DNA from 2 places in the Brevibacillus sp. MER 51 genome. Region 2 is predicted to be linked to the other one. Evidence: predicted binding sites of a transcription regulator. Region 2 holds the regulator's gene; the other holds the start of a gene.
What was found. The regulator Rex, encoded in region 2, represses fermentation and respiration genes when NADH is low (regulators of the CRP and FNR family bind a similar motif). The targets are predictions, from matches to a motif close to TTGTGAAATATTTCACAA.
Positions count from the first base shown of each region.

Region 1: the regulator Rex is predicted to act here: its motif matches at 11,017-11,034, upstream of M3630_RS05665 (helical membrane plugin domain-containing protein).

Region 1 covers NZ_JAMAUS010000002.1:261,008-276,493, reverse strand. Annotated here, with positions in the region: gene minC (septum site-determining protein MinC) at 1-605, shown strand, start outside; gene minD (septum site-determining protein MinD) at 626-1,420, shown strand; gene rodA (rod shape-determining protein RodA) at 1,478-2,608, shown strand; gene M3630_RS05720 (cold-shock protein) at 2,917-3,117, shown strand; gene M3630_RS05715 (M23 family metallopeptidase) at 3,277-4,062, shown strand; gene M3630_RS05710 (M50 family metallopeptidase) at 4,055-4,891, shown strand; gene aac(6')-35 (aminoglycoside 6'-N-acetyltransferase AAC(6')-35) at 4,902-5,441, opposite strand; gene M3630_RS05700 (Rne/Rng family ribonuclease) at 5,549-7,024, shown strand; ribosomal protein L21 leader region at 7,082-7,160, shown strand; gene rplU (50S ribosomal protein L21) at 7,171-7,482, shown strand; gene M3630_RS05690 (ribosomal-processing cysteine protease Prp) at 7,496-7,846, shown strand; gene rpmA (50S ribosomal protein L27) at 7,854-8,147, shown strand; gene M3630_RS05680 (Spo0B C-terminal domain-containing protein) at 8,349-8,933, shown strand; gene obgE (GTPase ObgE) at 8,947-10,224, shown strand; gene M3630_RS05670 (PilZ domain-containing protein) at 10,233-10,898, shown strand; gene M3630_RS05665 (helical membrane plugin domain-containing protein) at 11,189-11,644, shown strand; gene M3630_RS05660 (NAD(P)/FAD-dependent oxidoreductase) at 11,687-12,865, shown strand; gene M3630_RS05655 (hypothetical protein) at 12,916-13,068, opposite strand; gene M3630_RS05650 (ACT domain-containing protein) at 13,254-13,697, shown strand; gene M3630_RS05645 (homoserine dehydrogenase) at 13,735-15,036, shown strand; gene thrC (threonine synthase) at 15,036-15,486, shown strand, end outside.
Region 2 covers NZ_JAMAUS010000003.1:414,382-429,867, forward strand. Annotated here, with positions in the region: gene M3630_RS09195 (biotin--[acetyl-CoA-carboxylase] ligase) at 1-692, shown strand, start outside; gene panB (3-methyl-2-oxobutanoate hydroxymethyltransferase) at 952-1,815, shown strand; gene panC (pantoate--beta-alanine ligase) at 1,812-2,678, shown strand; gene panD (aspartate 1-decarboxylase) at 2,699-3,082, shown strand; gene M3630_RS09215 (tetratricopeptide repeat protein) at 3,165-4,619, shown strand; gene dinG (ATP-dependent DNA helicase DinG) at 4,711-7,614, shown strand; gene M3630_RS09225 (ComEC/Rec2 family competence protein) at 7,656-8,561, shown strand; gene M3630_RS09230 (redox-sensing transcriptional repressor Rex) at 8,577-9,200, shown strand; gene M3630_RS09235 (amidohydrolase) at 9,217-10,521, shown strand; gene M3630_RS09240 (hypothetical protein) at 10,585-10,764, opposite strand; gene M3630_RS09245 (hypothetical protein) at 10,898-11,599, shown strand; gene M3630_RS09250 (cell wall elongation regulator TseB-like domain-containing protein) at 11,629-12,108, shown strand; gene M3630_RS09255 (hypothetical protein) at 12,260-12,787, shown strand; gene M3630_RS09260 (AAA family ATPase) at 12,780-14,291, shown strand; gene M3630_RS09265 (WIAG-tail domain) at 14,469-15,486, shown strand, end outside.

The sequences.
Region 1 (15,486 bases), on a different contig from region 2:
GTTCCTTCGACGAACTGCTGGCCGATATGCGTGAAAAAATAGAGCATAGCCACCAACAGATTTTGTCGGGGCCACTCATTCGGGTATCTATAAAATTGGGAAAACGATACTGCTCACCCGAGCAACAAGAGCAGTTGACTCAAATTATTCGGACAAAGGGCAACCTGGTGATCCATACAATCGAATCCGATTTGATCACGCGGGAAGAAGCTATGGCTGAACGCCTAAAAACCCATTTTTCCATACAGGTAAATACGGTACGCTCTGGGCAAGTTCTGGAGTTTGACGGTGATTTGCTCTTATTGGGAGATGTCAATCCCGGTGGGACGGTTCGCAGTACAGGAAGCATCTACGTGCTGGGACATCTCAGAGGGTACGCACACGCAGGTATTTCCGGTGACTCACAGGTAATTATTGCGGCTGCAGTCATGAGTCCTACTCAATTGCGGATTGCAGATGTGATTAGCAAGCCGGGTGAGGAATGGACGAATAATTCCGGGGGCACAGAATTTGCCTATCTGGAAAATGAGATCATGCTGGTAGCGAAAATGAACTACTTGTCGCGAATTCGCCCTGATTTGGGTGAGAAAAAGCGTGAGGGTTGAGGGAAAGAGGAGGAACGGACGTGGGGATAGGAATTGTCGTAACTTCCGGTAAAGGCGGCGTGGGTAAGACGACCACTTCCGCCAATTTAGGAACGGCGCTCGCATTGTTGGGACAAAAAGTTTGCATGGTAGATACCGATATTGGCTTGCGCAATCTGGATGTAGTCATGGGACTTGAGAACCGAATTATTTATGATCTGGTAGATGTTGCAGAAGGCGCATGCCGATTGCCGCAAGCTCTGATCAAAGACAAGCGGTTTGACAATCTGGCATTGCTCCCGGCTGCTCAGACCAAGGACAAATCAGCAGTAACTCCTGAGCAGATGGAGGAAATCATTACGCAACTGAAGCGGGAATATGATTATGTCATCATCGATTGCCCTGCGGGTATTGAGCAAGGCTTCCGCAATGCGGTGGCAGGGGCTGATCAAGCAATCGTCGTGACTACACCTGAAAAAGCGGCCGTGCGCGATGCGGATAGGATTATTGGCCTGTTAGAGCGAGAAAAAATCGGAATGCCTAAGCTGGTGATCAACCGCGTTCGCTCCCATATGGTAAAAAATGGCGACATGCTGGATGTAGAAGACATTTTGGATTTGTTAGCCATTGACTTAATTGGTGTAGTGCCGGATGATGATCATATCATTAAATCCGCGAACCAAGGTGAGCCGGCTGTAATGAATCATGAATCACGTGCTTCTATCGCGTATCGGAACGTCGCTCGTCGACTTTTGGGTGAAGCTGTTCCATTGCAACCATTGGAAGAAAAAGCGGGCGTGTTCCACAAAATGCGTAAATTCTTTGGACTAAAATAGGTAATACATGGCTCCCTTCTTTTATAGAGGGGAGTCACGTTTTCTAGGAGGAAACGGATGGACCTGGAAAAACGTCATTTAAAAACCATTGACTGGACCATCATTTTGATTATGGCAGGTCTGGGTGTCTTCAGCTATTTGGGGATTTCCGGCTCTGCGGCAGGTGTAGATAAGGCGCATCAGCAGGTCATTTGGTATGTGATCGGCTTTATTGTGTTAGGTGTGACATTGCTATTTGACTATCGTCTATTCCACAACACGGCCTATGTCTTATATGCACTCGGTCTGATTCTGTTGATCGGGGTATTTCAAACAAAGCCCATTAACAATACGACGAGCTGGTATGACCTTGGCCCTGTGCTGTTTCAGCCTTCTGAACCAATGAAGCTGTTCACGATCATAACGGTGGCCCGCTTCTTGTCCAAGAGGGCAAACGATCAGGATCGGTTTTACTATTTTTATAAGCTGATTCCGGTAATGGCTTTGGTTGGTGTACCACTGCTTTTGATTTTAATTCAGCCCGATTTGGGTACAGCGATGGTTTATACGGGTATGCTTGCCACTATGCTAATCGTTGGTGGTATACGGATGAAGCATGTATTGTATATGGGCGGGCTGGTCGGCAGTTTTTTTGCCGCTATGACACTGTTGTATCAATACAAGCAGGATATCTTTTTCAAGATTATCAAGCCGTATCAGTGGGATCGGATCGTCTTTTGGATGAACCCGGATCTTGAACCGATGGGACGAGGGTTCCAGCTCAAGCAAGCCTTGATTGCTATCGGCTCAGGGCAACTGTTCGGAAAAGGGATTGATACGCCCACACAAGCGAGCTTTGGATGGGTGCCGGTAGGAGAAAGTGATTTTATCTTTACCGTCATTGCAGAAAAGCTGGGCTTTGTCGGAGCGGGCTTGCTGATGATTTTGTTTTTCGTATTGATTTACCGAATGATCCGTATCGCGATGGAGGCAAAAGATCCGTTCGGCTCCTACGTTGTCGCGGGTGTCGTAGGGATGCTTACCTTCCAGATCTTTGAGAATATCGGGATGACAATTCAGTTGATGCCGATTACGGGTATTCCGCTACCGTTCATTAGCTACGGAGGGAGCTCGCTTGTAACCAACTTCCTGATTATTGGTGTGGTCCTCAACATTGGGATGCGTAAGGACAAGTTGCGTTTTGATTAAATAGTTGTTCAAAAAGTCTTCGGTTCTCGCCACTTTCTCGGTGTTGAATAGAAGACTTTTTGAACACTCATGAAATGCGTGACAAATGCAAATACTTATGCTAAAATCATCCTAAGTTAACCATTTTTACAAGTTATAGTGTTTGATTGATTGGTATGGAGTCGTACGTATTGTGAGTGACGTCACCAATTGTCAATCGCAATTCGTATGACTTTTTTTCCTTGACGCAAAAGGCTTATCTGTAAAAAAGAGGTTAACGCTACACTCTTTCGCCTCGTGGGGCGTAATGTTCAGGGAGGTTTTGTTTCATGCAACAAGGTATCGTAAAATGGTTTAACGCAGAAAAAGGATACGGCTTCATCCAAGTTGAGGGTGGCGACGACGTATTCGTACACTACAGCGCAATCCAGTCAGAAGGTTTCAAATCTCTTGACGAAGGTCAAAAGGTTGAGTTCGAAATCGTTCAAGGTAGCCGTGGACCACAAGCTGCTAGCGTAACTAAACTGTAAAAATTGACAGATTCAAAGGCAGTCTCTCATTGGGGAGACTGTCTTTTTTGCGTATTTCCAGCCGATACGCCGGGGCGTTGGAGAAGGACAACGCTCGTCATAAAGCAGGTAGACAAGTCATAGGATGATACTAAAGGCTTGGCCTGCGGAGGGATGGACATGTTTGAAAGAGCAGATCGTGTAAAAGAACGACGGAGGGAGCGTTTGGAGCGAATCCGAACACAGTCGCGAGACAGCTATACTCCGTACGTCGATGATTGGAAAGATCCAATCGAAGAAACGCCAAACCCATTCAATTATTCGCCGCGCGAGAACGATCTGATGGACCAACCACCGTCCCATGAAAAGTGGGGCGTGCAAATTTTAGCATCTGTCTTATTGATTGGTGCTGCTTATGTATTGTTTCAAACAACGCTGATCCCTGCCTCATGGAAAAGCTCCGCGAAGGAAGTCATGACACGGGACTTTAATTTTTCAGGCGTAGCGGACTGGTATGAAGCGAGATTTGGACCGATTCCTACGATGCTTCCTTCGATACCTACCAATCCCCCTGCCGTGCCAGCCACGAGCACGACGAAGGATGCAAGTGCGGTATGGAAGTTCCCGAATAGCTGGAAAGTCGTAAAATCCTATGATCCAGAGAGTGCGAATGTGATCCTGCATACGGGTATGAACGATCAAATCACGATCGGAGAAGCTGGTTGGGTTGCTTTTGTCGGTGAAAAGCCTGATTATGGGACGACAGTGATTGTTCGTCTAACCAAAGGGCGGGAGATATGGCTGGGCAATCTCGATAGTATAGGGGTGACGAAGGACGAGGTCCTTGCACCTGGTAAAGTCATCGGAACCGCTCGGGTTATGGATCAGACATCACGTCATCTGTATGTAGGGGCGAAAGTGAATGAGCAATTTGTAAATCCCCTGGAAGTGATTCCGTTTGAATAGGGGAGGCTGGCTCGACATTCGGTTTCGCATTCACCTGCTATTTTGGGCAGTGATTGGCTTGTCCGTGGTGACAGGCCATTTTTTGGAGGTCATTACCTTGTTTGTCATCGTGCTGATCCATGAATTGGGTCATGTAGCGATGGCGCGTGAGCTCGGATGGACCGTAAAAGAAGTGCAGCTTCTGCCTTTTGGTGGAGTAGCGACGATGGAAGACTCGTATGCTACGGACCCAATGGATGAGATTGTGGTGGCGCTCGCAGGGCCCTTCTTAAATATGGTGATGATGGCTGCCTCGTACTTGTTTTGGTTTATGGGGATTTGGACGGAAGAGTGGGCCCGCTTTTTCTTGGTAAGCAATTTGACGATTGCGATGTTTAACCTGTTGCCAATCTGGCCATTGGATGGCGGGAGAATCTTGTTGGCCGTTCTATGCTGGTTTATGTCGTATAGGCAGGCGACGATGATATCGATGTCCGGAAGTACGCTGTTTGCGGGGATCATGGTGGGGATGTCCAGCCTGGAGTTGAAGTACAACTTAGCAGTAATCGGGATTTATTTATTGACGTTGAACATTCAGGCGTTTTTGCGGTTTCCTTATCAATTTTTTCGCTTCCTGGTGGAAAAATACGACCGGCAGCAAAATGAAGCTGCTGTTCAAGCGATACGCGTGCATCCCGAGGAAACGGTACTGGCTGTCTCGCACAAGCTTCGGCGAGGATGCTCTCATCTTTTCTACGTACAAGGGGCGGGTCTCTTGGCAGAGGAACAGCTCTTGTATGCCCTTTTGTTTGAGCAAAAGCACGACGCTGCAGTGGGCAAGCTCCTTTAGACTTTAGTCCTTAATCAGCAGGAGCGATCCATTCCATCAGCCAGCAATCACGCATGCTTCCTTCGTGCCATTCGTGCAGAGGAAGCTCTTTTACTTTTCGAAAGCCACATTTTTCGTAGCAACGGAGGGCTCGTTCATTCCATGCTTGCGGGTCAATGGCTACTTTTTGAACTCGTTTTTCCGTGTGGAGATAGTGGAGGATGGCTTTAACGAGCTGAGTGCCAATACCGCGATTCCAGTAAATAGGCTCTCCGATGAACTGGTCCATGCCGTAGACAACGTCCTCTTTTGCATACCCATACTGTTGTTTTGCCGGGGCATCGAGCGGATAAAATTGCACATAGCCAATTGGTTTATCCGCGTATATGATCAGGCAGCGGGTCTCACCATCGTCCCCCGGAAAAAAGCTTTGCAGTACGAGGGACTCGTCATGTGGCCGATCGCGACCTTCATAATAGGCCAAAACGCGCTCGTCAGAAAGCCATTTGACTAAATGAACGGAATCGTTGGGGGATAATGTTCTTATTTTAAGATCACCAGTATGAATCATGGTTTATCTCCTTTACCTTGACTTGGTAGCTATGTTAGATTACTTCCTATGAGCCCGGTTATCCTTCTTTTGGGCAACGTTTGCACGGGGAATAAGGAGTGAAGGCAGTGAAGCAAGTAGCAATCAGTGCACAAGGTGGCAGCATCCGCATCGCATTTATGGAAAACGGGAAATTGCAGGAATGGCGTACACAGGATGTGGGGACACACGCAAGCGTTGGTGACATTTATCAAGGACGGATCGCAGATGTGAAGCCTGGTATCCAATCTGCTTTTGTTGATATTGGTACAGGTCAAAATGCTTATTTGTACGTAGATGACACGGTCGGTGTGGAGCCGGGTGGAACAGCGAAACCAAGTATTGCGGAACGTGTTCACGTAGGGCAAAAGGTATTGGTTCAAGTGAGTAAAGAGGCGATGGAAATGAAGGCGCCAAAAATCACGATGCGGATCAGCTTGCAGGGGCGTTACCTGGTGTACCTTCCGACTGAAGAAAGCATTTCACTTTCGCGTAAAATATCCGATGATACCAAACGAAAACGACTGCAACAGGTTATCTCTTCGACAGTAGAGCAAGGGGAAGGCTGCATTCTGCGCACGGAAGCAGCGGAAGCAGAAGAGCAGACACTCATTAGTGAATTGACTTATTTACGAAAACGCTGGAAGGATATGCTGCGAACAGCGGAGGGACTGCGCTCGACCGGGCGGATTTTTCAGGATGCCGAGTTGATTGAGGTAGCGCTCCGAGATGGCTTGGCGAACGGAATGGATGAGGTGTTGGTAGAAGGTGCGGCGACTCATCAGGAGGTAAAAGCGGCGTTGGCAGCTTTTGCTCCGGAAGTACAAGAGAAGCTTCGCTGGTATCAGGGCAAACAGCCGCTCTTTGACTTCTTGGGAGTCGAGGCAGAGTTGATTCGTGCTCGTGATCGACAAGTCCCGCTTAACAGTGGAGGGTCCTTGGTCATTGATAGGACAGAAGCGATGACGGTCATCGATGTAAATACCGGTTCATTCACTGGTGGGGGAGGGCAACAGCGGGAGCAGGCAGTGACGGCGACCAATCTGGAGGCGGTAGCTGAAATTGCCCGGCAGCTGCGGCTGCGAGACATCGGTGGCATCGTGATCATTGATTTCATTGACATGAAAGAGCAGGGCAATAAGGAACGAGTGATCTCGCGATTGAAACAAGAGCTGGCGAAGGACCCTGTGCCTTCGACTGTTCTCGGGATGACGTCGCTCGGATTAGTCGAGATGACGCGAAAAAGAGTTCGTGCGAGCCTGATGGAGCGGTTGACGGAGCCATGTGAGGCATGCAAGGGTCGAGGGAGAGTTTGGCGAGTAGACGAGCTGTTCCGGCGCTTGTACGCCGAAGTCACCGCTTTGGCAAAGAGCCAAGATGCAGAGGCTGTTCTCGTGGACATGCCACCAAGAGTGTTGGATATGATAGACGAGTGGGAAAAAGCAGAAGCAATTACATGGCCTGTCCAGATCTATAAGCGGCTGGTCCCTTCTATGAGTCCAGACAATTTTCAAATTGGATACGTCGGAAATCGGGCAGAGGCACAGCGATTACAATCGAAATAACTTGACTGGGCTATTGTAGCTATGATAACCTAATGGTTGTCATGCAGATATGCCTCGTGCATACTGTAACCGCACGAATCAGGTACATAAGCCGTCGCTTGTCGACGCACCTGTAAAGGCGAGTCTGAGTATAGGAGGTGCACACAGTGTACGCAATTATCGAAACCGGTGGAAAGCAATACAAAGTTGAAGAGGGAGCAGTTCTCTTCATCGAGAAATTGGCTGGCAACGAAGGAGACGTTGTTACTTTTGACAAAGTTCTCTTCGTAAGCAAAGACGGCAAAGTTACTGCAGGAGCTCCTACAGTAGCTGGTGCAACGGTAACTGGTAAAGTAGAAAAACACGGTAAAGCTGCAAAAATTATCGTGTACAAATACAAAGCCAAGAAAAACTACCGTCGCAAGCAAGGTCACCGTCAACCATTCACCAAAGTTGTGATCGAGAAGATCAACGCTTAATTGGTGACTTGTTATGATTGAAGTGATCGTGAGCCGTGCGCAGCACGGTATCCATGAAATTAGTATTTCCGGACATGCCAATGCGGGTGCCTATGGGGCAGACATCGTTTGTTCTGCTGTATCAGGCATCAGCTTTGGTATATTAAACGCCATCCAACCTTTGACCGGCATCACTCCTGATGTCGCTGTCGCACAAGAAGGCGGTGGGTTCTTGAAGTGGAGTCTTTCTTCTTCAGAGGATGAGACTGCACGCGAGAAACAACAGCTTTTGGCAGAGAGCATGGTAATTGCTCTTTTGTCAGTTGAGGCGAATTACGGTAAATACGTAAAAGTAAATGATCGTAAATGGCAGGGAGGTGTCTGATATGAACATGCTGTTTAACTTGGACCTTCAGTTTTTCGCATCGAAAAAAGGGGTAGGTTCCACAAAGAACGGTCGCGATTCCATTTCCAAACGTCTGGGCGTGAAACGTGGCGACGGGCAATTCGTTACTGCTGGTAACATTCTCGTTCGTCAACGCGGAACTAAGATTTACCCAGGTGCGAACGTAATGAAAGGCGGAGACGACACTCTGTTTGCAACTGCAGATGGTGTTGTTCGTTTCAAGCGTCTGGGCCGTGATCGCAAACAAGTTGTGATCGAGCCAGTTGCTTCCGAAGCGTAAATATTTGTTAAGAAAAACCCAGCGATATAGCTGGGTTTTCTTTTTGTCCGGCTCTTTTTTAACGAGCAGGAATTTAAAAATTCCGGAGCGCATAAAAACTTCCAGTAAAACGCGGTCGCTCTTCTATGATTTTGCCTCGAAAGAGGTTTTTTTATGGTACAATAGATGGGAAAGATATTCTTATCGACTTGGGTGAATGTGATGGGGGACGAGCGGAGGCTGTTTACGCATCAGACAGACCAACTGCTGACCGTTCTGAACAGGCAGCGGCATGACTGGTTGAACCATGTTCAGGTTCTGCTCGGCTATTTGCATTTGAACCGTACTGAACAAGGAGAGGCCCATTTGAAGCGCATCGCACAGATGGCGATGCAGGAATCGATGGTGGCCCGATTGAATAGCTCCTTGTTGTCCGTCTTCTTCTTGACATTTAACGCACTGAACAATGAATTGCTTTTAGAAGTAGACGTGTGCAATCATGTGGATCTCACGCGAGTAGTTTTGAACGAGCAAGACTTGTTTCAGTTGGTGTCAGAGATATTATGCACAGTGAACGATCATGTAGACCAGAGTGGATACGAAGCAGCCAGCATGCAAGTGAGCTTGCAGATGGATGAGCATGGCGTTCATTTTCGTTTTGACCTGGCCGGTGTACTTCGTGCATCGGGAATGGAAGAATTGGAAAAGCTGATACGTAAAAGCGAACAGAGTACGGTGGAGGTCACCGAGTGGATACATACGGAAGAAGAATGGGTCCTGAAATTGGTGGTTCCATTCGCGGAATGAAAGAGGTGACACCATGTTTGTCGATCAGGTAAAAGTATATGTAAAAGGCGGGGACGGTGGTAATGGAGCCGTCTCCTTTCGCCGGGAGAAGTACGTACCGCTGGGTGGTCCAGCGGGTGGAGATGGTGGTCAAGGTGGAGATGTCGTATTTGTCGTGGATGAAGGTCTGCGTACACTGGTAGATTTCCGCTATCAACGACATTTCAAAGCACCTCGCGGAGAGCATGGCCGAAACAAATCTCAGCACGGAGCAGGCGCGGAAGATATGGTCGTGCGCGTGCCACCGGGAACAACTGTCATTGATGATGATACCAAAGAAGTAATTGCCGATCTCGTGGAGCAAGGACAACGTGCTGTGATCGCAAAAGGCGGACGTGGTGGACGAGGCAATATTCGTTTTGCCAACTCTTCGAATCCAGCTCCACACATCTCGGAGAACGGTGAGCCAGGTCAAGAGCGTTACATTGTCATGGAGCTCAAACTGATTGCAGATGTGGGCTTGGTTGGTTATCCGAGTGTAGGAAAATCCACGCTGCTGTCCAGTGTAACAGCTGCGAAGCCAAAAATTGCGGCGTACCACTTTACGACGCTGACACCGAACCTGGGTGTAGTGGATTTGGGGGAGCAGAGCTTCGTCATGGCTGACTTGCCAGGATTGATTGAAGGCGCGCATGAAGGTGTAGGCCTTGGTCATCAATTCCTGCGTCACGTAGAGCGTACACGCTTGATCGTCCACGTGATTGACATGGCAGCGGTTGATGGACGCGATCCATACGAGGATTATTTGCAGATCAACCGAGAGCTGACGATGTATAACCTCAAGCTCGAAGATCGTCCGCAAATTGTAGTCGCGAACAAAATGGAATTGCCAGAAGCAGAGGAAAACCTGCGTATTTTCAAGGAAAAAGCTCCAGATGTGAAGGTGTACGAAATCTCTGCTGCAACCCGTCAAGGCGTACAAGAACTGATGTATGCGATCGGGGATACCTTGGCGACGATTCCGGACAAGCCTGCTGTAGAGGAAGTTGCGGAAGTGGAAGAGCGCGTGGTCTTCCGAGCAGAAAAAGAACCAGAGGCATTCGAGATTACGCGTGATAATGATGTGTTTGTCGTCAGCGGTGAAAAGATCGAGAAACTCGTACGCATGACGAATTTGAACAGCTATGATGCAGCCCAGCGTTTTGCAAGACAAATGCGCAGTATGGGTGTAGATGATGCTCTGCGCAAGCTGGGAGCAAAAGACGGGGATACCGTTCGGATCGGCAAATTAGAGTTTGACTTTGTGGAGTGACAAAAACCATGATTGATATCCCATCACTGAACCCATTTTTGGGGGATAAACGACTCCAACGCGGTGCGACGCTACCGCTAATCATCTCCAAGCAGGTGAAGACACCTGTCCAAGTTTTGGTTGAACATGCAAAGGGCAGTTATCTCGTCGTTTCGTATGAGATGAAGCCTGAAACAAAAGCAGAGCTTCTCGGATCAACTGTGCGAATTCGTTGGGAGACGGATGCGGCAGTGAACACTATTGATTTGGAAGTAGTTTCGGAGCAAACGCTTTGGCCGATCAAGCTTTTAGGGATGATTCCGATTAGTGTAGGGGTAGAAATTACACAAAAGCGCAAGCAGGATCCCATCTCCCCAGATCTCGGTATTTCTGTCCCTTACAAGGTGATGGGAGCTAGACCGATCGAAGAAAAAGGCGAGGCAGTGTTGCTGAAATTCTCTCCAACCCGTCTTGTTTTGGGAACGGACGGTTATGTGTCAAAGGGCGATTTTCTCCATTTGTCTTTCAAGATACCGAAGCAAGCGCAGGAGATCGTCATGATGGCGAAAATCGTGGAAAAAACGTTCCAGGACAAGCAATCAATCATTGAATTAATCTTTACGGATATCAATGAGAAGCACCATGAAATCATCAAAGATTACTATAAAATGCTCTCAACTACCGCTTCTTCCTAAGGAAGCGGTTTTTTTCCTTTGATGTTCCTGTGAAGAAGGTATATAGTAGTGTACATAGAGTTCTAAATCGAGCCTGTTCACTTTATGATTTGTTGTGTACGCTTTCCTGAATAAATACTTGTGAAATCATTCACTTTTGATTATTCGAATCCGTTGTTTGCTTTACTTTGTGAAAAATGTTACAAATAATTTTTAACCGGATTTTCAGGGAGAATAGCGGCCGTTACTCGTTTGAACAGGCATCGAGAATGAAAGGCCTCTATTCCAAAGCAAAGGAGGACGTTTTTTTTATGTCTCAAACAACTACGCAACAAGCTCAAGCTGCTGCAGAAGTAGCAAGCACTGCTACTCTGGCGCCAGCGCAGCAACAAGATGTACTCGATCAGCTGATGAAACCAGAAATCCAAGAGTCACTGAACGTATTGGTGGCGAATCTGCCTAAATTGGCGGAACTGACAACTCTTTTGACCAAAACGTATGATTTGGTACAAACGGTAGCAAATGATCATGTTTTGATCGACGACATCAAAGGCGGAATGGAAGAGTTCGTAAAACCGATCTCTGATAAAGCAAAGGGTATTGCCCAAGCAGCCATTGAAGCCAATGACCGTGTTCACGTAGAAGAGTCTACGATCGGTTTGTTCGGTATTCTCAAAATGCTCAAAGATCCGCAAGTACAAAAAACATTGCGTTTCGCACAAGCATTCTTGGAAGTAACAGCAGAACGTCAACAACAAAAACGCTAGTTTTTTTATTATGGAATGGAAGACAAGGACGGAGGATTGGGCATGGCGAAGCATATTCTGATTCTAGGCGGCGGTTATGGCGGTTTGCTCAGCGCATTGACTGCACGTAAATACATGACGGCTGAAGAAGCGTCGATCACGGTGGTAAACCGTTTTCCTACTCACCAAATCATTACGGAACTGCACCGCTTGGCAGTAGGAAACCTGTCTGAACAAAACGTAGCGCTCCCTCTGGAAAGATTGCTGCGTGGCAAAGAGATTAACCTCGTAGTAGACACGGTAGAAAATATTGGTCTCGATTCCCAACGCGTAACACTGGCGAGCGGCGAGTCCATCAAATACGATGCTTTAGTTATTGCGCTGGGTAGTGAAACCGCATTCTTCGGAATCCCGGGCCTGCAAGAGTACAGCTTTACACTGAAGTCTGTAGAAGAAGCAAATCGTCTGCGTGCGCACCTCGAAGAGCGCGTGATTGAATATAAGACGAGCAAAAATAAAGCAGATGTTACCTTCGTTGTAGGCGGTGGCGGTCTGACAGGTATCGAGCTTGTTGGGGAATTCGCTGATATGTTGCCAAATCTGTGCCACAAACATGGAGTAGACTTTGCAGACGTGTCCATCTACTGCGTAGAGGCAGGTCCATCCATTTTGGCTGGTTTTGCTCCTGACCTGGTTGAGCGTGCGAAAACGAGCCTGGAAAAACGTGGCGTTCAATTCCTGACAGGCGTACCTGTAACGGAAATGAAGGAAACCACAGTTTGCCTGAAAGATGGCGGTACCATTGAAACCAAAACAATGGTATGGACTGGTGGCGTACAAGGCAATCGCGTAGTAGCTGAGTGCGGCGTGGAAGTAAACCGCGGGCGTGCAACTGTAACAGAATTCCTGCAATCCACTTCTCACCCTGATGTATTCCTTGCAGGTGACAGCGCGGTTGTAATGGGGCCAGAAGGTCGTCCATTCCCTCCGACTGCCCAACTGGCATGGCAAATGGGTGAAGTAGTAGGTCACAATCTCTTCGCGCACTTCAACGGCACCAAAATGGATACCTTCAAACCGGTATTCTCCGGTACACTGGGTAGCCTGGGCCGTAAAGACGCAATCGGAACAATCGGTGCAAGCCAACTGAAGCTCAAAGGCTTGCCAGCAACCTTGATGAAAGAAGCGAGTAACGTTCGTTACTTGACTCATATCAACGGTCTGTCCTCTTTGGCATACTAATCGAATCAGGAAAACCCGGGATTAAAATGTCCCGGGTTTTTTGTGTTTGTTTATCCGTTTCCGCTGGGATCTTCAATCACGTTTGGGGATTGGGCCATCTTTTTGCCCCGCATGTCATTGCCAAACTGATCGAGACTGCTTGGCTTACCTGCTGGGTGATTGTTACGACGCTCCGATTTATCTGACTTTCCACGTCCGGCCATTTGCCTTTCACCTCCTCCATACGATACGCATTATTGTGCGCGAAGAAGCCTCCCCTCATGTAATCAAAGTAAACCAAATATGATCCGATGAAAAAAAGTGACGGATAAGGATTGTCACATGAGATGCTTTCCGTTATAATGTCCTCTATGAAGAAACAACTGTTTTTCTCAGGAGGACACAACGCATGAAAAAGGAAGAAAAATTCTACTTGATTCGATCTGACATCCTGCCAGAATCGATTGCCAAAACGATTGAAGCCAAGAAGATGCTGGAATCTGGCGAAGTGGATACCGTGAATGAAGCGGTTGAACGGGTAGGATTGAGCCGAAGTGCTTTTTATAAGTACAAAGATGGCATTTTTCCGTTCAATGCGATGATGAGCGAAAAAATTATGACGTTTACTTTCTCTTTGGATCACATGTCAGGTTACTTGTCCAAAGTGCTCACATATGTAGCAGATCAAGGTGGAAACGTTTTGACCATCAATCAGACGATTCCACTTCAAGGGATTGCTACCATATCCATGTCAGTCGATATGGCTAATCTTCGCGTATCTAGCACGGAGTTTTTGGATGGCTTGCAGCTGATCCCGGGCGTTCGCAAAGCGATGATCGTCGGTAGAGGCTAAGTAAAAAACAATCAAAGAAAAGGCAGGGGAGAGAGACATGGAGAAGCAGAGCATTAAATTGGGGTTAATGGGTTTTGGAACAGTCGGGACTGGTGTCGTACGCATTATCCAAGCCCATCAGGAGGATTTACAAAAGCAAACTGGCCTCAGTATTGAGGTTTCCCGTATTCTAGTTCAGGATGCGGAAAAATCTCGTAATATTCCATCCATGGAGAGCGCGCTGACCACTGATCCTGCTAGCCTTTTGGATGATCCAGAAATTGAAGTCATCGTAGAAGTGATTGGCGGCATTCACCCTGCAAAGGAATACATTTTGGGTGCACTCGAACGAGGCAAGCACGTAGTAACAGCCAACAAAGATCTGATGGCGTTGCACGGAGCCGAAATTTTAGAGAAAGCGCAAGAAAAGGGCTGTGACGTTTTCTACGAGGCGAGTGTGGCAGGTGGAATACCGATCTTGCGTGCGTTAGTAGAAGGGTTCTCCTCAGACCGTATCGAGAAAATGATGGGGATTGTCAACGGAACGACCAATTACATCATGACCAAAATGAGCAAAGAGGGCGCAGAATACAGCGAGGTATTGAAAGAAGCGCAAGCACTGGGCTATGCGGAGCAGGACCCAACCTCCGACGTGGAAGGCTTTGATGCCGCCCGCAAAATGGCGATTCTGGCAACGCTGGGCTTCCGTGTACCGATGAAGCTCGAAGATGTAGACGTAAAAGGGATCAGTTCCGTGAGCAAGGAAGATATCGCCTATGGCAAGCAACTGGGTTATGAAATCAAACTGCTCGGACTGGCTCGTCGTGACGAAGAGGCGATTGAGGTAAGTGTGCAGCCGACTCTGGTTCCGAAATCTCATCCACTCGCTTCCGTAAATGGTGTCTTTAATGCCGTGTACGTACATGGGGAAGCGGTAGGGGAAACCATGTTTTACGGGCCGGGCGCAGGTGAATTACCGACTGCTACCGCCGTTGTGTCTGACCTGGTCACTGTCGTCAAAAACAGAAAGCTAGGAGTGAATGGACGCGGAATGGTTGCTCCATACAAAGAAAAAGTGCTGAAAGAAGACAGCGAAAAATTCTCTAAATACTTCCTGCGCATCGTAGTTGCAGATAAACGCGGTGTTCTTGCTCAAATTACGCAGCTGTTGGCTGACAAAAATATTTCCCTCGAGCAGGTCATCCAGCAACCGTTCAACAACGGACGTGAAGCGGAGATAATCATGATTACACACCTGTCCTCAAAAAGTGACATGGATGCGGTACTGGCTTACATGGAACAGATGGATATCGTATCAACTGTGCAGAGCTGCTACCGTGTAGAAGGGGGAGACAAATAATGGGTTCTAATCGACAGTCTGGCATTCTGGCACGTTACAGGGAATTTCTCCCGATCACAGAAAAAACTCCGCTGGTCAGCTTGCATGAAGGAAATACACCCCTGATCCATGCTCCGAACCTGTCCAAACAATTGGGGGTAGAGCTGTACGTCAAGTACGAGGGGCTCAATCCGACCGGCTCTTTCAAAGATAGAGGCATGGTCATGGCTGTAGCCAAAGCGGTAGAAGAGGGAAGCAACACTATCATGTGTGCTTCGACAGGGAATACATCAGCAGCAGCTGCGGCGTATGCGGCACGCTCAGGTTTGCGTTGCATCGTCCTGATCCCGAACGGCAATATCGCACTGGGCAAGCTGGCACAGGCCATCGCTTATGGTGCAGAAGTCATCGCGATTGACGGTAATTTTGATGAAGCGCTCGATATCGTTCGCGAAATTACAGCGAAAGAGC
Region 2 (15,486 bases):
ACGAGGCTGCGGCAAAAGGGGCAGTAGAAGGTACGATTGTACTGGCAGAGCTGCAAACAGGTGGGAAAGGCAGACTCGGTCGCCCCTGGCATTCTCCGAAAGGAACGGGGATCTGGATGAGTTTGATCATCCGACCTGCGATTCCGCTACCAAAGACACCTCAGATGACGTTGCTAACGGCGGTTGCTGTAGCGAGAACGATCCGGGAAGAGACTGGGCTCCCTGTCAAAATCAAATGGCCGAATGATATTTTTATTGGTGACAAAAAAGTATGCGGGATTTTGACAGAACTCAATGCCGAATCTGATCGGGTCAATTATTTAGTGATCGGAATCGGGCTCAATGCCAACAGTATCGAGGCGGATTTTCCATCTGACTTGGCACAGATTGCCACTTCACTTCGAATTGAATCTGGCGAGCCACTGAAGCGCGTTTCGTTTATTCAACGGCTCTGCCGAATTTTTGAAGAAGAGTACGACCACTATTTGCAGGCTGGCTTCGAGCGTGTAAAACAAGAGTGGGAGAATCATTCGTACACCATTGGCAAATGGGTGACCCTCCAGACGATTTCACAACAGCTGGAAGGTCGTGCCGTTGGCTTGGATGAAGAAGGGGTACTCAAAGTCGAGGATCAGACTGGACAGATTCACAAAGTTTATTCGGCTGATGTCAATTATCGTGCAAATGATTAAATCATTTGCTATACTCCAATTTGGAGGCTGTATCACCTGGTGAACGGTACTCCCGGAGTATTTTTGTATCTATCGTGTAATCTTAAATCAATACGTGTAAGGACAAAAATCTGCTCAGAGCCTGTGTGGACCGAGACAGAAGGAATCCGCTAACGCAAAATGTCTTTTTGACATGGACAACCTTCTCCCGATTGACGCGAGAAGGTTTTTTTATTCCTCACACGATCCACGGGCTTGATGCGAAGAGGAGCAATGAAAAATGGCACAAAACGACAGACCTATTACGACTTCGAGTATCCGCAAGAAAAAAGAAATGCGAACCCCGATTACCATGGTGACCGCTTATGACTATCCGTCAGCGAAATTAGTGGATGAAGCTGGCGTTGATATGATTCTGGTCGGTGATTCGTTGGGAATGGTCGTACTCGGTTATGACTCCACCATCCCTGTTACGATGGAGGACATGCTACACCATACGAAAGCAGTAACGAGAGGGGCCAAGCGAGCATTTGTCGTGGCAGATTTGCCTTTCCTCAGCTATCACGGAACAGTTGAGGAAGCGGTGAAAAACGCGGGCAGACTAATGCAAGAAGGGCTGGCCAAGGCCGTCAAAATGGAAGGGGGCCGCGAACTCGCCCCAATCATTACACGCTGTGTACAAGCAGGCATCCCTGTCGTTGGACATATTGGACTTACTCCGCAATCGGTACATCAATTAGGCGGTTACAAAGTACAAGGAAGAGATCTGGAGGCAGCCAAAAAATTGCTGGACGAAGCCCTTGCGATTCAAGAAGCAGGTGCATTCGCCATTGTGCTGGAATGTGTTCCGGAAGAGGTCGCTGGCATGATTGCAGACAAGCTGGACATCGCTGTGATTGGAATCGGAGCGGGTGCGACTTGTGATGGGCAAGTGCTGGTGTTCCATGATATGGTCGGCTACGCATCGGATATCACACCGAAATTCGTGAAGCGCTATGCAAACATTGGCGAAACAATCCGTGAAGCAGTGGAGACTTATAACAAAGAAGTGGAAGCAAGAAGCTTCCCAGCGCAAGAGCATGTCTTCCATGCCTCCGAAGAAACCATCAAGGAACTGTACGGGGAAGGAGTGAAGCAGTCATGATGCAAACCATGATGCAGCAAGTCTCCACGATTGCAGAGATGCGTGTTCATATAAAAGAAGCGCGTCGGCAAGGAAAAACGATCGGAATGGTACCAACCATGGGCTTTTTGCATGAAGGACATCTCAGCTTGGTGAAAGCTGCCCGTGAAGTATGTGATTTGGTTGTGATGAGCATTTTCGTAAACCCGCTGCAATTCGGACCGAATGAAGACTTTGAACGTTATCCACGCGATATCGAAAGGGATAGCAAAATGGCGGAAGAAGCGGGAGTGGACTTTCTTTTTACCCCGGAAGTCAGCGAGATGTATCCGACGCCGATGTTGACCAATATTTCAGTAGGAAATGTGACGACACCATTGTGTGGAGCTTCTCGTCCAGGTCATTTTGATGGCGTATCGACCGTCGTCAATAAATTGTTTCAAATTGTCCAGCCCGATCTCGCCTTTTTTGGACAAAAGGATGCCCAGCAGGTAGCCGTTGTAACGCAAATGGTCCACGATTTATCGATGCCAGTACAAATCGTTCCATGCCCGATAGTACGGGAAGCGGATGGGCTTGCCATGAGCTCTCGGAACGTGTACTTGTCAGCAGATGAGCGAGCACAAGCACTCGTGCTATCACAGAGCCTGAGGCAAGCAGAAGAATGGCTAAGTGAGGGTGTGGCTCTTTCTACAATCAAGGATCGTATCACGCAAATGATTTCCGCGAAGCCGTTGGCTGATATTGATTATGTGGAAATTTTGAGCTATCCAGCGCTTACTCCATTGGAGCAGGAAACGGCAGGTCAGACCATCATCATCGCGCTGGCTGTTCGTTTTGGCAAAACACGTCTGATCGACAATACGATTACATCAATCAAGTAGAGATAAGGGAGGAATTGTTAGTGTTCCGCACCATGATGAAAGCAAAAATCCATCGCGCAACAGTAACTGAAGCAAACTTGAACTATGTCGGCAGTATTACCATCGACAAAAATTTGTTGGATGCGCTGGATATTTTGCCAAATGAAAAAGTACAAATCGTCAATAACAACAACGGAGCGCGTCTGGAAACATACGTTATCGAAGGTGCTCCAGGCAGTGGCGTCATTTGCTTGAACGGAGCAGCTGCACGTCTTGTACAAGAGGGCGACATCGTTATTATTATTGCCTATGCGATGATGACGGATGAAGAGGCGAGAACCTACAAGCCACGTGTCGCCATCATGGATGAAAAAAATCAGATCAAAGAATTGATTGCAGAAGAAGTACACGCGACGATTCTGTAAGCGATCTGTCGACTCCTGCATAGAGCCACCTGCCTTGTGAGACAATGAAAGTACTCATGCCTCATAGGGGGTGGCTTTTCTTGTGAAAATCGAAGACTGGTTTCATACGCTTCGGAACAAAGCGCAGACGATTGAAGAGAAGTGGCAGGGGGCTTCTGAACAAGAACGTCTTCAGCTCGCGGAACAATTGTTTCAATTGCGCCAAGTAAGTGATACAGTCGTAGACCTGTGGCTGCAATTCGAAGAAAAATTATCAAATGCGATTCGTAACATCAAGGAAATGGAAGGACAGCTTCCGGCAGAAGAGAAAAAGCCGGATCAGTTGAAGGGTAATGCAGAATCACCAAAGGCAGTAGAAACAGAAAAAACAGCAGAGGGAAAAAAGAAAGGGTATTCCCCGGAAGCGGGTCCATACGAGCCGATTTTTCGACGTGGGGAAGGCTTTTATCATCTGCGCATGTTTCAAGACGCAAAAAAGTGCTTTGCAGAACTAGTTCAAAAATCGCCAGACTGGGAAAGTGGGCGCTTGTACTACGCTTACAGTCTCCTTTTGTGTGAGGAAACAGAATTAGCCTTTCGGGAATTCCGTCTTCTCGGCAGGACGGCAGGCTCACCTACCGTTGTGGCCATCAGTTTTAATGCCATCGGATGCATACTTGCGGAGGAGGAGCAATGGCTGGAGGCGGCGCAAGCTTTCAAGACGTCTCTCGAGATCAAGCCAGAACAGGAAGAAGCCAAATACAACCTCGCGCTATGCTATTTAAGAGATGGCGATGCACAGGAAGCTTTGGACGAATTGGAACCGTATTTAGAAAAAAACGAGCACGATTGGGAAGCGCAGATGCTATGGCTGCGTGCTGCCAAGTTATTGCATACGATGGACCAGACGGTGGAATGGAGCCCACCGAAAGGCTTGCAACTGCCGACACGTGATTTGGACAGCGATACTCTTCAGGAAATGGCCTCTTTATACGAAACAGTGGGCAATTACCACCGGGCACAGATTTGCTATCACTTTTTGACGGAGCGTTCCCCAAAAGAAGGCTGGGCGTGGCATGGCTTGGCCTGGAATACATGGCTCATTGCGGGTACGAAAAGGGCATTGACGCTCGTTAAAAAATCGATTAGTCTCGCACCCGAAAATGATGACTTTCTTTTTAGTTATGGCTGGATGTTGTTGTTTGACGGAAGGGTAGACGAAGCGATCAAAGCGTTTCGGATCATACTGGAAAAAAACCGAGACAATCGCCTCGGACAATCCGGGATGATTTCCGCATACGAAAAGCTGGGGGATACACAAGAAGCAAAACGGTTGGCAAAGTATTTCCTGGAAGACGCTGAGCCATATGTACGTTCGTTAGGGTATTTTCATCTGGGAAGAATCGCGGTTGTGGAAGAAAATTGGCGCCTAGCTGAACAATATTTTCAACGGGCATTGCCATTCGCAGAACAGTTATGGGAAATCCCCATCTATCTGCAATTGTGTGCAAGCAAGCTCGGTCAAACAGAAATGCAAACCGAGCTCGTACAGCCTTAAATGTACAGGAGAGCAGGAATATTTCCCATCGTTGCCGAATGTGAATGGGTGCGGATTGAATGTTTCCGCCCAGGTTACGAGGTGACAACGTTTGAATCGATTACTAGTTGTAGATTTTGAGACGACGGGAAGCCATCCACGCCAAGGCGATAGCATCATTCAGATTGGTGCTGTCGCAATCGATGACGGGCAGATTACCGAGAGTTTTTCCACCCTGATTCATCCGGGCCAGGATATTCCACCGTTTATTACTCAATTAACAGGGATTACCAATGAAATGGTTGCAGATGCTCCTTCCTTGGAAGAAGTGTTTCCAGATTTCTTACGTTTATTGGACGGACGAGCATTTGTAGCACATAATGCAAGCTTTGATCTCCAATTTTTACAAGAAGCCCTGCTGAGCCAGGGCTATTATGCGTTTGACGGCTACGTGCTCGATACAGTGGAGCTATCCCGTGTTCTTTTGCCAATGCAAAATAGCTACAGACTCGGAGAACTGGCGTCTGAGCTGGAAATCGAGCACGATAATCCCCATCAAGCAGATAGTGATGCACTCGCAACGGCGCAGCTGTTTCTCCACTTGCTGGATATTTTAAAGAGACTGCCACTCGTGACGATCCAGCGCCTGCAGATGCTCGTTTCTTCGTTTCGCTCGGATATCGAGGTTCTTTTACGTCAGATCGAGATGGAAAAGCTCATAGAACTGCCAGAGCTGGATGGAATCACAACCGAAACGGATTCCTCAGACATGTGGGATATTTATCGCCAGTTGGCTCTACGGAAGCGCGAAGAAAAATTAACAGCGTCTCTAAAGCGTCCTCATGTCGATGCGACAGTGACTAAAGCGTTTGCCAACCAGCTCGAGGAGGTTTTGGGCGAAAACGGGTACATGCAGGCAAAAATGTCGGGATATCAACGTCGGGATGCTCAGGAAGCAATGATGCATGCCGTTTATGAGGCAATGGAGAATGGCGCCCATTTATTGGTAGAGGCAGGGACTGGTACGGGAAAATCATTAGCCTATCTCTTGCCGGGGATCATTTGGGCTCATTACAATCAGCAACAGCTGGTGGTCAGTACCAATACCATTCAATTGCAGGAACAGCTATTCCATAAGGAAATCGCTACCTTGCAGGAGTCGTTGCCGTTTTCGTTTACGGCTTCGACGCTAAAAGGCAGAGGAAACTACTTATGCTTGCGTAAATTTGAACAAGCCGTAGACGAACCTGTAGAAGGAAGCAGCCAAGAAATGCGCTTGGTCAAAGGACAGATGCTGACGTGGCTCACGCAAACCGTTACCGGTGACGTGGAAGAGCTAAGCATGCCTCCAAGTGGTCAACTGCTGTGGCAACAGGTAAAAAGTGATACGAGCTCTTGTTTGAATCGGGCTTGCCCGTGGTTTAGTCGCTGCTACTATTTCCAGGCGAAGGAACGGGCTCGCGATGTCGATGTCCTCATCGTCAATCACGCCCTATTCATCAGCGACTTGCAAGCGGAAAACAGAATCCTCCCTTCGTATGAAGTTGCTATCGTCGATGAGGCCCATCATTTGGAGGATGCAGCGACACAGCATTTAGGCAAGCAGTTTTCAACCACGCAGCTTCTTTTCTTGTTAGATCGTGCATCGGTTGAGGAGGGTGGGGCTATAGCCCGCTTCGCAGAAGAGCTGCAAAGCTGGATGCCTGCGGTACAAGAAGATGTCGCTGCCAAGCTTTTGGAGCTAAGAAAACAGTCCGCTGCCTTGCGAGAGAAAGCGCAGCAATGGACACAGCTCTTGTATGCATGGGCATCAGATCGTGCGGAGGAGACGACGGACGCTGGTCGTGAGACAGTACGATATCGGATCGAATCGTTTGTAGGTAAACACGAGAAGATACGCAAAGTAACCAAAAAGCTGATTGAAGGGATGACCGCATATGCAGCGGGCATCGAACAGCTTTTGCGAACGACTCCGCAAGAGGAAAAGCCTCCTTTTGCCGTACGCAGTCTACTGACAGATTTATTCGGTCTCATCAAAGACTGGCAGAACGCCGTGGAGCTGCTTCACTTCTTTTTACTTGAGCAGGATGCCGAGTATGTGTATTGGATGGAAGTAGAGTCCCGTACAGCTCGCAAGCAGGTTCATTTGTCAGCGGCACTCTTGAAGGTTGCCGACTCACTGGCAGAACCGCTTTTCGCACAAAAGCGGAGTCTGATTTTGACATCAGCCACTCTGACGGTCAAGAACAGCTTCTCCTACATCAAAAGCCAGTTTGGTCTCGACCAGCTTCCCGAGGAACGAGTGCGTACCTTGTCACTGCCATCGCCGTTTCATTATGAAGAGCAGGGGCTGCTGTTGATTCCATCTGATTTCCCTGCACCAGGCAAAGAGAGTGACCACACGTACTTGGAGGCGGTCATTCAAGGGTGCGTGGACGTCGTACTGGCTTCGAAAGGAAGGACGCTGATCCTGTTTACCTCACATTCGATGCTTCGACTTGTTTACCAAGCGATGAAAGAACGACTGGCAGATGCTCCAGAACCGTATACGTTATTCGGTCACGGGATTGATAGCAACAATCGGAGCAAGCTGGTGCGACTGTTCCGAAGCATGGAGAGAAGTGTGCTGCTTGGAACTAGCAGCTTCTGGGAAGGTGTCGATATCCAGGGGGAATGGCTGAGCAGTTTAGTTATTGTTCGCCTTCCGTTTGCTCCGCCGAATCATCCTGTCTATCAAGGAAGGGCAGAGCTTTTGAAGGCAGAAGGAAAAAACGCCTTTATGTCGTTGTCTCTTCCACAAGCCGTTCTGCAATTTAAGCAAGGGGTGGGGCGATTAATTCGCCATCACTTGGATAGAGGGGTCGTGATCGTTTTCGACACGCGTGTGGTTGAGTCCAGATATGGACGCTCATTCCTTCAATCTTTGCCGCCATTTCAAATCGAAAGCGGTCCATGGCCAACTCTGCGAGAGCGCATAGAGCCATTCCTTAGTATGCAATCCCTGTCAGATTCATAAAATGAAGCAATAGTCTCATAGGGATTAAGGTGATAAAATAAATGTTATGGAAAAAAGAGTGGCGTTGGTGGATAGTAGTTCTGAGTGTGTTTTTCCTTTGCGCATGCTCGATTGATAGCCATTTGTATTTGCAAGAAGCAGCAGTGAAGATAGATGACCCGTTTGAAACCGAGACAGAACAGGAATTTTCGGGTCTCATAATCACCTACTTCGCACTTCCACAAGGTGAGAGTACGCTTTTGAGAATGCCAGGCGGCAAAACGATGCTGATTGATACGGGTACGTCAGAAGATTGGCCCGTTCTTTCAGCGCGCTTGGCAGAGCTCAAGATTACACGGCTCGATTATGTGGTGTTGACGAACGACCAGCCGGAACATATGGGAGGCTACACTTCATTGAGCCAACAAGTGCTCATCGATGCTGTCATTTTGCCAAAGCTGATCGCACCATCCATTCGGCATGTCGTGCTGCTTCGCTCCAACCAAAAGCAGATGGAAGCAGAGCAAGGACAAGTACTCACTCTTGACCAAGAAATCTCCATGGAAGTATTGCTTCCGGATGAACCGTTATTTTTATCGCCTCAGAACAATTCTCTTGTTTTTCGATTGACGCACGGTCAACTGCGATTTTTGTTTATGAGTGCCGTGAATGAAAAAGCAGAGGAGCGACTGTTGGAACGGCAAAATGACAAACTGAAGGCGGAAGTGCTAAAGGTAGCCGGTCAAGGAAGCAATCAGGGATCTTCGCAACCGTTTCTGACGCAGGTCGATCCTCAGGTCGCCATTATTCAGACAGGCCGATCACGGGATCAAATGAAAGACGGTCAGACGGAGGTCATGGAGCGTTTGGGTGAGTCATGGGCCGAGACATACGTTACCAGCCACGACGGTTCCATTACCATTTTATCGAATGGAAAAGAATATCGGATTTTGAAGCAAAAGAATTAGGGGGGAAGACCGAACGTGGCAAAACACGAAAAGATTTCAGAAGCGGTCGTCCGTCGTTTGCCGATTTATCTGCGTTACCTCAGTTATTTGCAGCAAGTTGAGGTGACCACCGTTTCCTCCCAACAGATGGGCAAGAATCTTGATGTGAATCCTGCCCAAATCAGAAAAGATCTTGCAGCTTTTGGTGATTTTGGAAAAAAGGGAATCGGCTATGATGTCGATTATCTGGTGGAAAAAATACGTGAAATCCTGAAGCTAACGGATGAAATCCGTGTCGCTTTGGTCGGAGCTGGGCATTTGGGCCATGCCATCAGTAACTACAACGCTTATTTGAAAGATAACATGCGGATTGCGGCCATCTTTGACAATAATCCAGAGAAGCAGGGCAAAAAAGTCGCAGGTATACCGATTCAGCCTTTATCAGAGCTGGAAGAGACAATCGTTAAAAAGCAAATCAAGCTGGCGATTATTACGGTACCGGCCCCTGCAGCGCAATCCGTATGTGATCAGTTGACTCAAGCGGGTATCAAGGGGATCTTGAATTTTGCCCCTACGACGATTCGCGCAGGAAAGGATGTTCGCATTCACTATGCGGACGTGACGTCCAACCTGCAAAGCTTGGCCTACTACTTGACATAAGAATGGAGTGTATACTATGAAAAAGACGATCCTCATTCACGCAACAGTCATTACCGTTAACGATACGAATGAAGTCATTTACGATGGTGCCGTAGCATTCGAAGGCAACAAGATTACGTATGTGGGCCCAACTCCTGAGGACCTGTCGGAAGCGGGATACGATGAAGTTATCGATCAAAAAGGAGACTACATACTGCCTGGGTTAATCAACACGCATGGACATGCTGGTATGTCCCTCCTACGTGGTTATGCAGATGATTTGCCGTTACAACAATGGCTGGAAGACAAAATGTGGCCATTGGAGGCGCAATTCACGGGTGACACAGTAAAATGGGGTACCCAACTGTCGCTTATTGAGATGATTCGTACCGGAACTACCACGTTTGTGGATATGTATGACCATATGGATGTTGTGGCGAAGGAAGTCGATGCAGCTGGAATGCGTGCCCGCCTTTGCCGAGGAATGATCGGTCTGTGCTCTGAAGAAGAACGTCAAACAAAGCTGAAAGACGCGACACTTTTTGCAAAAGAATGGCATAATCAGGCAGACGGGCGTATTACCGTCATGATGGCACCGCATGCGCCGTATACCTGCTCGCCTGAATTTATTACCCAAATTATCGAAAAAGCCGATGAGTTGTCCTTGCCGCTTCATATCCATATGTCAGAAACCGCTTGGGAAGTCGGTCAAAACGAGAAGGACTACGGACTGCGTCCAGTCGCTCACTTGGAAAAGCTGGGTATGTTCAATCGTCCAACACTCGTCGCGCACGCTGTTCACCTAACGGATGAAGAAATCGACATTTTGGCAAAATACAACGTGAGAGTTTCTCATAATGTAGTCAGCAACTTGAAGCTGGCAAGCGGTGTTGCGCCTGTTCCGAAAATGTTGGCAAAAGGCGTAAGCGTATCGCTCGGTACAGACAGCTCTGCAAGCAACAACAATTTGAATCTGTTCGAAGAATTGAAGCTCGCTGCGATTTTGCACAAAGGTGTGAACAACGATCCAGTAGCAGTTCCAGCAGAGGAAGCGCTTCGCATGGCTACCCGTTATGGCGCAGAAGGGGTATTCCAAGAAGAAACGCTTGGAAGCATTGAAGTAGGCAAGCAAGCTGACTTGATCGTGATGGATAGCCATCAAGCCCATTTCCACCCGGCGCACCAACCGATTTCACACGTGGTGTACGCAGCAAATGGACGAGATGTGAAAGATACGATTGTAGCGGGTAAATTCTTGATGCGTAACCATAAGCTGTTGACCATTGATGAGGAGCGCGCGATTTACGAAGCGAACCGCGTATTCCAAACGTTAAAACGGTAAAAGGCTCCTGTCAGGTGGGGGACAGGAGTAAGGCAGTGCAGGTGTAGGTAGGGGAATTGGATACTACGACGTTCCGTTGTTCATTTTTGCCACAGCTTTTGTCAGGAGATGATGGCGAAAATGAAGAGTGGGTGTGTGCGACCATTGACGCAAGGGAGACGACAATCCTGCCCAGGAGACGCGGTATTCCTGTAACAGAAACCCAAGTATGTCAGGAGATGTAGTTTGTTGCGAAGATGTCACGCGCTCACCTCCTCGGGGTGTATGTGTAGTATGACCGCCCGACCTTAAGCTATGATTAGCAACTTTTCCGTGTCGTTCTAAAACCTTCCCGTATAGCATAGGCTAAAGACAAAAATGGGACAGGGGGGACGACATGTACATCCGGCCCAAATTGCTGTGGTGGCTCATTCCTATCCTACTCGGTCTATTTCTCCTGGGGATTGTATTGGGGACAGTAAGTCGATCAGCCAATACAGGCAGCACAGATCCTGCGTCTGCGGTCAGACAAACAACAGGAACGGGGCAGACGACAACGGTAGCGGAGCTTTTGGAGCAGATTACGCAGAACGAGGAACGCTCATTTCTGGTTTACATGAAGGATCAGACCTTACATGGGCGATTTCAAAATGAGCAATTTCAGCTCGCAGGAGAAATCGGTGGCCACCAGCTTGAAATAGCCAGAAAAGATGGGCAGCCAGTTTCGGTTCGAATTGATGGCCAGATAAAGGACCATGCTGCACTGCCGTATGCGCTGTTCACCCCGTATGAGCACGCAGTATTGCTCAAGGGAGTTATGCAATCCGTTCGTCCTGAACGCCTTGAAGATACTGCGGGGCAAGGATGGAGTGGATATCGGATTGCGGTTCCACCTGAGAAAGTCTCTTCGTTATTATCGATGTGGCTAGGTCCATCCTTCCCTATTCATGATTTGACTTCGAATGTAACGAACGGAATGAAAGTCAATTACCAACTATGGTACGAGTCAACTACGGGGCAGCTTCGTCAACTGGAGCTGGATTTGCAAATACAAACGGCAGTTGGAGTGAAGAGAGACCAGCTTCGATTCCGATTGTAATGTCAGCCACGTAAAGGAGTTACTTTGCTGTGTTAGTACGAATTATCCTATCAATCGTTGCCGTCATTTTACTTACGGGAGCTGGGTTCGCCTATCACCTGACGGCTTCTGTAGCAGGGGAACGCAATCAATTTGAGGAAACCGTTCGTCAGTGGATCCAGGATCGCACAACGATCACGGAGATTGAATCCATTGATGAATATCGAGGCAAGGAGAGCTACGCTGTCGTCATTGGGAAAAATAAGGCGGGGACACAAGTTGTAGCTTGGATGACTGATCAGAAAGTTAGCTTTGATCGAATGGATCTTGCTGTTCCAAAAAAGAATGTAGAAGAGGCAGTTTATAAGTCCTTCCCACAATCGGAGATCACTCATTTGGTTCCTGGTCTCGAAAACGATAAGAAATTTTGGGAAGTCACTGTAAAAGACAAAGACGGTCGTTATCACTACATTCACTATGATCTATTCACGGGCGCTCTGTTAACCTCATACGTGCTCGCTCCAACCTGAGACGCTTGCATACGACAGGCCTTTTCCTTATGGGAGAAGGCCTGTTTGGCATTCCATCCAACATCTGTATAAGAAATTGATATACTCATATGATATACTTTGGATGTTGCTTAGAGAGAAAACGAGAACGATATTTATGGGGGGAGTAGCCGTGCAGTTGAAAAAGAGCGCAATAGGATTATCTTTGGTGGCAACATTGGCACTCCTGTTCGGAGGATGGTTCTTGTACCAAAAGATGGAGATTGAGGAGCCAATCCGTGCAGAAATTGGCCAAATGCAGTCCGCAACATTGGGCAATTTGGAGATCAGCAAAGATAAAATTCAAATAGATGTAACTGTTACAAAACCAGACACATTTCCAGCAGAATATCGAAATCTGCTAACGGAAACACAAAAGATCGCAGGTGAAAAAGAAGTGGTCATTGACATCGACAATCAGTCGACAGCGATGGACGATATTTGGCAAAGCGGTCAATTTGTGTTTACCGAAGCAGTGGAGTTGCATGAATATAGCCGCATTCCAGCCCTCGTGGCACAATGGAAAAAAGGGAATCAACTCGACGAAGCATCTGCATCGATGGATGACGAAAACATTTATGTTTATTTGAAAAAAGGAACGGAGGATTTTTACACCATCATACCTCGTTCCATTGAAAAAGAGGTGAAGGCACGTGCGTAAGGAAGTACTGATCGGCGTCGTACCTGCACTGTTGATTTTTCTTGTTTTTCTAGGTGTAAACATTACCCCATTTTTGGTGTTCGGAGTCGTACTGGGTGCGCTTTACTTTCTGGTCATCCGTCAGCAAAATGGACAAGGCGGAAATGTCGCCCTCGGTGGGAAAAGAAAAATAAACAAGCATGAGCTGCCGAAATCGGACGTGCAGTTTGCCGATATCGGTGGACAGGAACGCGCCAAAAAAGAGCTGAAGGAATCGCTTGATTTTCTCGTGTATAAGGACAAAATTGAGCAGTACGGGATTCGTCCGATCAAAGGTGTTCTTTTGACAGGTCCTCCTGGTACGGGTAAGACACTGATGGCGAAAGCAGCAGCGAACTATACAAATTCTGCTTTTGTGGCGGCATCAGGTTCGCAGTTTGTAGAGATGTATGTCGGTGTCGGTGCACAACGCGTCCGTGAATTGTTTCAGGAAGCGAAGGCATTAGCAGAGAAAAATGGGCAAGACAGCGCGATTATTTTTATCGATGAGATCGATGTCGTCGGTGGAAAAAGGGATGGTCAACAGCAGCGGGAATACGATCAAACCTTGAATCAACTCTTGACGGAGATGGATGGTGTGGCTACGACCGACAAGCCGCGGGTTTTGGTCATGGCTGCTACGAACCGGAAGGACATGCTCGACGCAGCGCTGTTGCGACCTGGTCGTTTTGACCGTCATATTAGCGTTGATCTTCCAGACAAGCCAGCACGCGAGCAGATTTTGACCATTCACACGGCCAATAAACCGCTAGGCGAGGATGTCACACTGGAAAAAGTGGCACAGGAGACATTCGGATTTTCTGGCGCGCAGCTGGAAAGCGTAGCCAATGAAGCAGCTATTTATGCCATGCGTGACCGTCAGGAAAAAATCACTGCGAAGCATTTTGCCTATGCCGTAGACAAGGTTATGCTCGGGGAGAAGGTAGACCGTCAAGCATCAGAGGAAGAGAAGAAGCGTGTTGCTCTTCATGAATTGGGCCATGCCATTGTCAGTGAGAGCGTGCGACCAGGCTCTGTCTCGCAGGTCACGCTGAGTCCACGAGGCAAAGCATTAGGATACGTCCGACAAAATCCGATGGAAGACCGCTATCTGTATACCAAGGAAGCGATGGAGAAGCAAATCATGGTTAGCCTTGGAGGAGCCGTAGCGGAGGAAATCTACTACGGTGGGCGCAGCACTGGATCGAAGAATGACTTCGAGCAAGCGCTGGGAATGGCACAGGAAATTGTACAAAGCGGTATGTCCGATCTGGGGATTGTACATTTGCAATATGTGGATAAGAACCGGATTCATGACGAGGTTGAGCGTCTGCTGGAAGGATTGCTCGCAGAAACCCGCAATCTTTTGAGACAGTATGACTCCGTATTCCAAACAGGCTTGTATACATTGTTGGAAGCGGAAGTTCTGCAAGGCGATGAGTTCAGGGCGCTATTGTCACAAACGAAGGAAGAAGTTGCTGTATAAGTAAGATGAAGAACCTGTTAGCCAATGGAAGAGTTGGCGAAGCAGGTTTTTTTGTGTTAGCTGGCAACTTGAGCAAATCAGGATGAAACAATTTTGTAGACACGGTGCCAAATAGGGAAATGGTTGAATATCTTACAAAAGTGATACGGGAATGAAATCAGGAGGCAAGGAGACCCTATGGCCAATGTGAACCGGCGAAAAGCAAACAAAAGTCTGAGCAAAACCTTTAGGCAGACCATGCACGAGTTACCGCTCTCATATACATCATCACCCGATCGGGAGTGGATGGAAGACCTCGAATTAAATCTGCTTGAAAGTAATTTGGAGAGCAGTCACAGAATACCTCCCATTTCTGCTGCCACACCGAAAGAGCAACAACAACCGATTCCCAAAGTACCCAAGCAGGACCTATCCTCCAAACAGGACTCGCTTTCCAGACAGGATTTAACTCCCAGGCAGGATTCGACTTCCAAACAGGACTCGTCTTCCAGACAGGATTCACCTTCCAAACAAAACGTATCGTCTAAACAAAGCGTATCCTCTAAACAAAGCTCAACTACCAATCCAAACTTTTATTCGAAGGTCATCAAAGACCGAAATGATGATCGTGTCCAATCTTTTGTTTATACAGACGACTTGACAGATCAATCGGTGACAACAGAAAAAATTGCGAACCGTGCCATTGACGCGTCCAAGATTAAGCAAGGCGCCGTGGATAATTCGATTCTAAAGGATTATGCCGTGGATAGCAGCAAACTCGCGGACAAGAGCGTAACTTCCACCAAACTCGCACCGCATTCAGTACAGAGGGATCATTTGGGGCAGGGAATCGTAAGCGGCGAGCATTTGCAGGATTATTCGATTTCCGCACAAAAATTGATCAACCATAGCATTACATCCGAGAAGTTAGCCGATAAAACCATCGACTCGATGAAATTTGCCGACCACTCGATCCAAAGCAAGCATATTCAGGAGCAAGCGATCACGAATGAGTTGATCCAGGATCAATCGATTACCTCAGAAAAAATAAAGATGGGGACCATTCAGACAAGTAATCTCGCCAATTATGTGATCAACACCGTGAAGATTGAGGATGGAGCCGTCACGGGCGATAAATTACGCGATGGTGCAGTAACATCCACGAAGATAGACGAAGATGCAATTGAGTCTCAACATATTCGTGAAGGCTCCATTT